Regions from separate parts of the Streptomyces sp. NPDC054813 genome, predicted to be linked through region 3. Evidence: riboswitches for the same ligand, from Rfam matches in the RefSeq annotation. Region 3 holds a riboswitch; each other region holds the start of a gene.
What was found. A riboswitch is a leader RNA that binds a small molecule or an ion and turns the genes downstream of it on or off. The one in region 3 is predicted to bind S-adenosylmethionine.

Region 1: another riboswitch for S-adenosylmethionine. It lies ahead of ACWGJB_RS29215 (putative leader peptide); the one in region 3 lies ahead of thrC (threonine synthase).
Region 2: another riboswitch for S-adenosylmethionine. It lies ahead of ACWGJB_RS13060 (aminotransferase class V-fold PLP-dependent enzyme); the one in region 3 lies ahead of thrC (threonine synthase).

The regions. Positions count from the first base shown of each region.
Region 1 covers NZ_JBSHAF010000015.1:242,786-245,040, forward strand. Annotated here, with positions in the region: gene ACWGJB_RS29200 (DUF427 domain-containing protein) at 1-507, opposite strand, end outside; gene ACWGJB_RS29205 (hypothetical protein) at 530-700, opposite strand; gene ACWGJB_RS29210 (hypothetical protein) at 762-1,040, shown strand; SAM riboswitch class IV at 1,074-1,187, shown strand; gene ACWGJB_RS29215 (putative leader peptide) at 1,223-1,339, shown strand; gene ACWGJB_RS29220 (ABC transporter substrate-binding protein) at 1,565-2,255, shown strand, end outside.
Region 2 covers NZ_JBSHAF010000005.1:470,746-473,000, reverse strand. Annotated here, with positions in the region: gene trpD (anthranilate phosphoribosyltransferase) at 1-508, shown strand, start outside; SAM riboswitch class IV at 608-724, shown strand; gene ACWGJB_RS13060 (aminotransferase class V-fold PLP-dependent enzyme) at 870-2,234, shown strand.
Region 3 covers NZ_JBSHAF010000017.1:214,908-217,162, reverse strand. Annotated here, with positions in the region: gene thrC (threonine synthase) at 1-763, opposite strand, end outside; SAM riboswitch class I at 782-944, opposite strand; gene ACWGJB_RS31450 (glucosyl-3-phosphoglycerate synthase) at 1,102-2,046, shown strand; gene ACWGJB_RS31445 (alpha,alpha-trehalose-phosphate synthase (UDP-forming)) at 2,140-2,255, shown strand, end outside.

The DNA.
Region 1 (2,255 bases), on a different contig from region 3:
GAGCAGGACCGGCCGGCGGGTGTCCGCGACGACCGTGCCGGCGATCTCCACCACCAGGTGACGGCTGCTGGGGATGGCGTCCACCCGCTTGTGCGGGTCACGGGGGTGGATGAAGATCTCTTCCTCCTCCTCGTACCAGTGGTCCAGGCCCCGCCCGACACGCCGGAACCACTCGAAGGCGATGTGGTCGGCCAGGTCGGCCGCCGGGAAGGTCCAGGCGGCGTTCTCCAGCAACTCGCCGTCGACATCGAGGTCGTAGAAGATCCGCGAGCCGGTGTGCGTGCCCGTCGGGGGGTTCTTCGCGGGTCGGAGCAGGTCCGCGCGGATCTCCGTACGCGGGAACGCGTACAGCGGTACGGGAACTCCCGGCTCCCAGACGAGGACGGGGTGGTGGCTGTCGACAACCGTGACCTCACCCTGGCGACCGCGCACCCAGCGCTCGCTCGGCTCCCACAGGAGCCCCTCGGGGGTGGTCCGCACGGCCTGCGCGGTGGGGAATGTGGTCATGACCGGCTCTCCTTCGGCTTGCTCACGCGGTGACTTCGGCGACGTAGGGGCGGTTCTCCCGCCAGGCGGCGAGCTGCTCGGAGCGGCCGAGGACCCACAGGTACTCCTCGACGTTGCCACCGGCACGCTCCCACACCGAGACGGGTTCGAAGTCGGAGCCGTCCAGGTCGGCGAAGGCCGGCAACGGTGCCACGACCCTGTCCCGACTCGGGTGGACGAACACCGCGGAGGAGCGGCGCGTCACCGAGCCGCCGGTGCCGTCCGGGGCGCAGCCCGCCCTCCGTCCAGTTGGTCGGTTCCAGGAAGAGCTTCTCGTCGTCGTACTGGCCGATGTCGAAGCGTTCGAGTTCGAGGCGGCCGAAGTCGTCGGGCCACTGCCGCCAGCGGCGGTTGGGGTGCCCGGTGGGGCCGGCCAGCTGTTCCTTCTCGTCACGGGGGAGGCCGAGGATGCGGCGGAAGCCGTCGTCCACCACCCGTCCCGGCACGTGAGACGGTCCCATCTTCTCGAACAGGGCGTCCGGTTGCGGCATTGACGTACGACAAAACCGATCCGTACGATCGCCAACGGCATTGAGTGTCAGCGTCAAGCCCTGGCTCGCTGACCGGCAACCCTCCCACGCGGTGGGGTGCTCCAGGTGAAAGCCCGGCGGGATCACCGATGACTCCCGCAAGCGCGTGGCCCCGTGACCGGGGCCGGAGACGAGGAGGGACCGGCATGCGACACAGCGATGACCCGGCTGCCTCCCCCGTCGACGCCACGGCGTACTCCCGGCTCTCGCGTCGGCGCCACATCGATCTGAAGCGCTCGACCAGCTGCCTCTGTCGGGTCTGACCGGCCCGCCTGCCGCCGGCTGACCTCCGTCACCGGCCATGGCTTCATCGTGCCGCCCTTCCCCTCGCCACCGTGTCCCCGGTGTCGTCCACCTGCCCTCCGTCTGCACAGCGCTTCCCCCGGCCGGCGCCGATCCGGCCGGGGCCGCACGCCCCTGCACGGCCGTGCCTCGCGCCCCGACACCCGGCACCCCGTGCCGGGTGCCACGAGTAGGAGAAAGCCTCCGTGACTGCACTCCCGGATTTCAGACCCTCCCGATGGGCGCCCCTGGCCGCGCTCCTGACCACCAGCGTCCTGCTGACCGCGTGCGGTTCGGGCGACGACGGCTCCGGCGGCGGAAGCGGCCAGGCGAAGTCCGGCGGCGCCCTGACCTTCGCGGTGGGATCCGACGCCGGTTGCGTGGATCCGCAGCAGGTCGGCAGCAACGACACCATCTACTCGGTGCGCCAGATCGTGGACTCCCTGACCGACCAGGACCCGAAGACCGGCAAGATCGTGCCGTGGCTCGCCAAGAGCTGGGACATCAGCACCGACGCGACGACGTTCACGTTCCACCTGCGGTCGGGGGTCACCTTCAGCGACGGCTCGAAGCTGACCGCCCAGGTGGTCAAGGACAACTTCGACGCGGTGCCGGACCTCGGCGCCCTGGGCACCCTCGCCGAGGGCTATCTGAGCGGCGTCAAGAGCACCACCGTGGTCGACCCGCTCACCGTCAAGGTGTCCTTCAAGCAGCCCAACGCCCAGTTCCTGCAGGCGACTTCGACCCACTCGCTGGGTATCGAGTCGTCGGCGAGCGTGACGAAGTCCCCGCAGCAGAAGTGCAGTGACGGCGTGGTCGGCTCCGGGCCGTTCGTGCTGAAGCAGTACGTGCAGAACCAGTCGGTCACCCTGGCCAGGCGGACCGGGTACGACTGGG
Region 2 (2,255 bases), on a different contig from region 3:
CACGGTGTTCAACATCCTCGGCCCGCTGACCAACCCCGCGCAGGTGCGGGCCCAGGCGGTCGGCGTCGCGGACCCGCGCATGGCACCGGTCGTCGCGGGCGTCTTCGCCGAGCGCGGCAACTCCTCCCTGGTCTTCCGCGGCGACGACGGCCTCGACGAGCTGACGACCACCGCCACGTCCCACGTCTGGATCGTCCGCGACGGCAAGGTCACCGAGGAGACCTTCGACCCGCGGGACGTCGGCATCGAGCTGGTCCCGGTGGAGGCGCTGCGCGGCGGCGACCCGTCGTACAACGCGGAGGTCGCCCGCCGCCTCCTGGACGGCGAGACGGGCCCGGTCCGTGACGCGGTCCTGCTGAACTCGGCGGCGGCCCTGGTGGCCCTGGACCCGGGCACCGGAACGCTGGCCGAGCAGATCCGTGCCGGCATGGACAAGGCGGCGGAGTCCATCGACTCGGGCGCGGCCAAGCGGGCGCTGGAGCGCTGGGCGGCGGCGACCAACCGGTAGGCGCCGAGCGGAAAGAGCATGTGGCGCCGGCGCCTTCGCCAGTCCGTCATCCGGACATGAGTTGCGCGCCGGCGATCACTTCATCTAGTTTTCGAGTCAGGTCATGAGTGACAGTCATGAGGCCCCGGCCGACTGTCCGGCAACCCTCCGTCCGTGGCGGGGTGCCCCGGGTGAAGACCAGGCCGTAGGCAGCGAGGTCTGCGGCAAGCGCGGATCCCTCACGCTCTTCTGAATGAGCACAGCCCAGGGATCCTGGTCATCGAGGGAGTCTCCCGTGAGCAACCGAATGCGCTAGGGCGTCGAGCCCCCACTTCCGCGCGCCCCTTTTCCCTTTCTTCCTTCCTCTCACGGGAGTTCCGCCATGTCCGTCTCCACCGCTGTCTCCGCCCAGTCGGTCTGTGCCCCTCTGCCCGTTCTGGGGCGAGATGTCACCGTCCCGCTCGTCACCGGCGGCGAGGTTACCTACGCCGCCCTCGACTACGCGGCCAGCGCCCCCGCCCTCCAGCGTGTCTGGGACGACGTGGCGGCGTACGCGCCCTACTACGGCAGCGTCCACCGCGGCGCCGGCTACCTCTCCCAGCTCTCCACGGACCTCTTCGAGAACGCCCGCCGGACCGTCGCCGAGTTCCTCGACTGCCGCCAGGACGACCAGCTGGTCTTCACCCGCTCGACCACGGACTCCCTGAACCTCCTGGCCCGCGCCCTCCCTGCCGACTGCCAGGTCTTCGTCTTCGAGACCGAGCACCACGCGAGCCTGCTGCCCTGGCAGGACGCCCGGGTCAGCTACCTCGACGCCCCGCGCACCCCGCGCCAGGCCGTGGCGACCCTGGAGAAGGCCCTCGCCGACCGTGACCCGCACGGCCCGGCCCTGGTCTGCGTCACCGGCGCCTCGAACGTCACCGGCGAGCTGTGGCCGGTCCGTGAGCTGGCCGCCGCCGCACACGCGCACGGCGCCCGGATCGTCCTGGACGCGGCCCAGCTGGCCCCGCACCACCCGGTGAGCGTCCGCGAGCTGGACGTCGACTGGATCGCCTTCTCCGGCCACAAGCTGTACGCCCCCTTCGGCAGCGGCGTCCTGGCCGGCCGCGCCGACTGGCTGCGGGCGGCCGAGCCGTACCTCGCGGGCGGCGGCGCCAGCCGCAAGGTCACCCGGCGCGAGGACGGGGGAGTGGCCGTGGAGTGGCACGAGAGCGCCGCGCGCCACGAGGCGGGCTCCCCGAACGTCATCGGCGCCTACTCGATCGCCGCGGCCTGCAAGGCACTGACCGAGGCGGGCTTCGACACCCTGGTCGCCCGCGAGCGGCACCTGATCGCCAAGGTCCGGGAGGGCCTCGCCGAGGTGCCCGAGGTCCGTGTCCTGTCCCTCTTCGGCGACGACGCCCCGCGCGTGGGCGTGCTCTCCTTCGTGGTCGAGGGCTGGAACAGCTCCCACTTCGCCGCGGCGCTCTCCGCCGAGCACGGCATCGGCGTCCGCGACGGCCTCTTCTGCGCCCACCCGCTGGTCAGGACCCTGCTGGGCTCCGACCCGCAGACCCAGGGCGAGTGCGGGGCGCCGGAGGCGGCACCGGGCGAGAAGTCCCTGAACGCCATCCGGGTGAGCTTCGGAGCGGGAACGCCCGACGAGCACGTCGAGCGTTTCGTGACCGCGGTACGGGAACTGGTGACCGACGGTGCGAAGTGGACGTACCGCACGGAGGACGGTCGCTGCGTACCTGCGGTGAGCTGACCTGCTTTCAGGGGCGCGGGG
Region 3 (2,255 bases):
CGACCAGCTGGTCCGGGATCCGCCAGCCGAGCTGCTCGCAGATCTCGTACGCCAGGGTCTTGGAGCCCTCCGCGTAGTACGGCCGCAGGTTGACGTTGACGAAGCCCCAGCTCTCGCCGGCCGAGTCGCCGATCAGCTCGGAGCAGAAACGGTTCACGTCGTCGTAGTTGCCCTCGATGCCGACGAGCTCGCCGCCGTAGATCGCGGCCATGACGATCTTGCCCTGCTCCAGGTCGTGCGGGATGAACACACAGGAGCGGAAGCCGGCCCGGGCGGCGGCGGCACCGACCGCGCCGGCCAGGTTGCCGGTGGAGGAGCAGGAGAGCGTGGTGTAGCCGAAGGCGCGCGCGGCCTCGACGGCCTGGGCGACGACCCGGTCCTTGAAGGAGTGCGTCGGGTTGCCGGAGTCGTCCTTGACGTACAGGCCGCCGGTGACGCCCAGTTCCTTCGCCAGGTTGTCGGCCTGGACGAGCTTGGTCCAGCCCGGGTTGATGTTCGGCTTGGTCGCCACGTCCGCGGGGACGGGCAGCAGCGGCGCGTAACGCCAGATGTTCGCGGGACCCGCTTCGATCCGCTTCCGCAGCTCCTCGGTGTCGTAGGCCGAGAAGTCGTACGCGATCTCGAGCGGGCCGAAACACTCCTCGCAGGCGAACACCGGGCCGAGCGGCACGCGGTGGCCGCACTCGCGGCAGCTCAGGGCAGTGGCGGGACCGAGGTCGACGGTCGTGGAGTCGGTGGTGGTCGCAGCAGTCTGCACAGCCATGTGAGGCGAGGCCCTTTCTCCTCATCTTCCTCACGACGCATCTCGCCGTGAGACGGATTTGGCACCTTCCCTAGCCGGGAGCCTCGCGAGTGATCGACGGTGATCGGCGATCCACGAGTAACCGACTGGAGGGTTGCCGGGGCTTCATCGGGCCGTATCCCTCTGCCCCTCTGGATGAGCGGTATGTAGTTGTCAACGCCTGGTGACCCCAGGACATGCGATGGTCATCGGCGTTGTTCAAGACTGTAACCGAAGGCCAGGACAGTTGAGAGAGTCGTCCGAACCGCGAGATGGATCACACCTCGCAGTGTGATCGTGACAGTGAGGAGCCGCTGACTGTGCTGGAAGAAGTCGAGCGCTGGCTGGCCACCCGCTCCTGGTCCATGAACGATCGCCCGCTGCACCGGATACTCGCCGCCAAGCAGCGCACCGGGCAGTCCGTCTCCGTGGTGCTGCCCGCGCTCAACGAGGAGGCGACCGTCGGCGACATCGTCGCGATCATCCGTCACGACCTGATGCGGCAGGCGCCGCTCGTCGACGAGATCGTGGTCGTCGACTCCGGCTCCACCGACCGCACGGCGGCGGTGGCCGCGGCGGCCGGCGCCCGGGTCGTGCACCGCGACACCATCCTGCCGCGCATCCCCGCCGTCCCCGGCAAGGGCGAGGTCCTCTGGCGCTCCCTCCTCGTCACCACCGGCGACATCGTCTGCTTCATCGACGCCGACCTGCGTGACTTCTCCTCCGACTTCGTCACCGGGATCGTCGGCCCGCTGCTGACCGACCCGGACGTGGACCTGGTCAAGGCGATGTACGACCGCCCGCTCGCCGGCTCGGCCGGACAGGGCGGCCGGGTCACCGAACTGATGGCCCGCCCGCTGCTGAACATGCACTGGCCGCAGCTGGCCGGGTTCGTCCAGCCGCTCGGCGGCGAGTACGCGGCCCGTCGCTCGCTCCTCGAACAACTCCCCTTCCCGGTCGGCTACGGCGTGGAGCTGGGCATGCTGGTCGACGCCCTGCACCTGGTGGGCCTGGACGCCCTCGCCCAGGTCGACGTGGGGGTCCGCAAACACCGTCACCAGGACGGCCAGGCCCTCGGCCGGATGTCCGCCGCGATCTACCGCACGGCCCAGCTGCGGCTGGCCCGCGGCCACCTGATCCGCCCCTCCCTCACCCAGTTCGAGCGGGGTGAGGACGGCTTCGAACCGCGCACCTACTCCGTGGACACAGAGGAACGTCCGCCGATGGCGGAGATCGCCGAGTACGCCGAGCGCCGGGTGGCGTGACTGTGGCGTGACTTCGTCGTACGGCGGTATACGGCGGCGCGTCGGGCGTAGCCGTACGTTTGAGCGTTTCCGGGCCGGGCTAGGTTGTGGCGTATGGCTTCCACCGGCGGTGCTGAGGTGCTGGTCGCGTCCAACCGCGGCCCGGTTTCGTATGAAGTGGGCGAAGGCGGTGCGCTGCACGCCAAGCGGGGCGGCGGCGGACTGGTCTC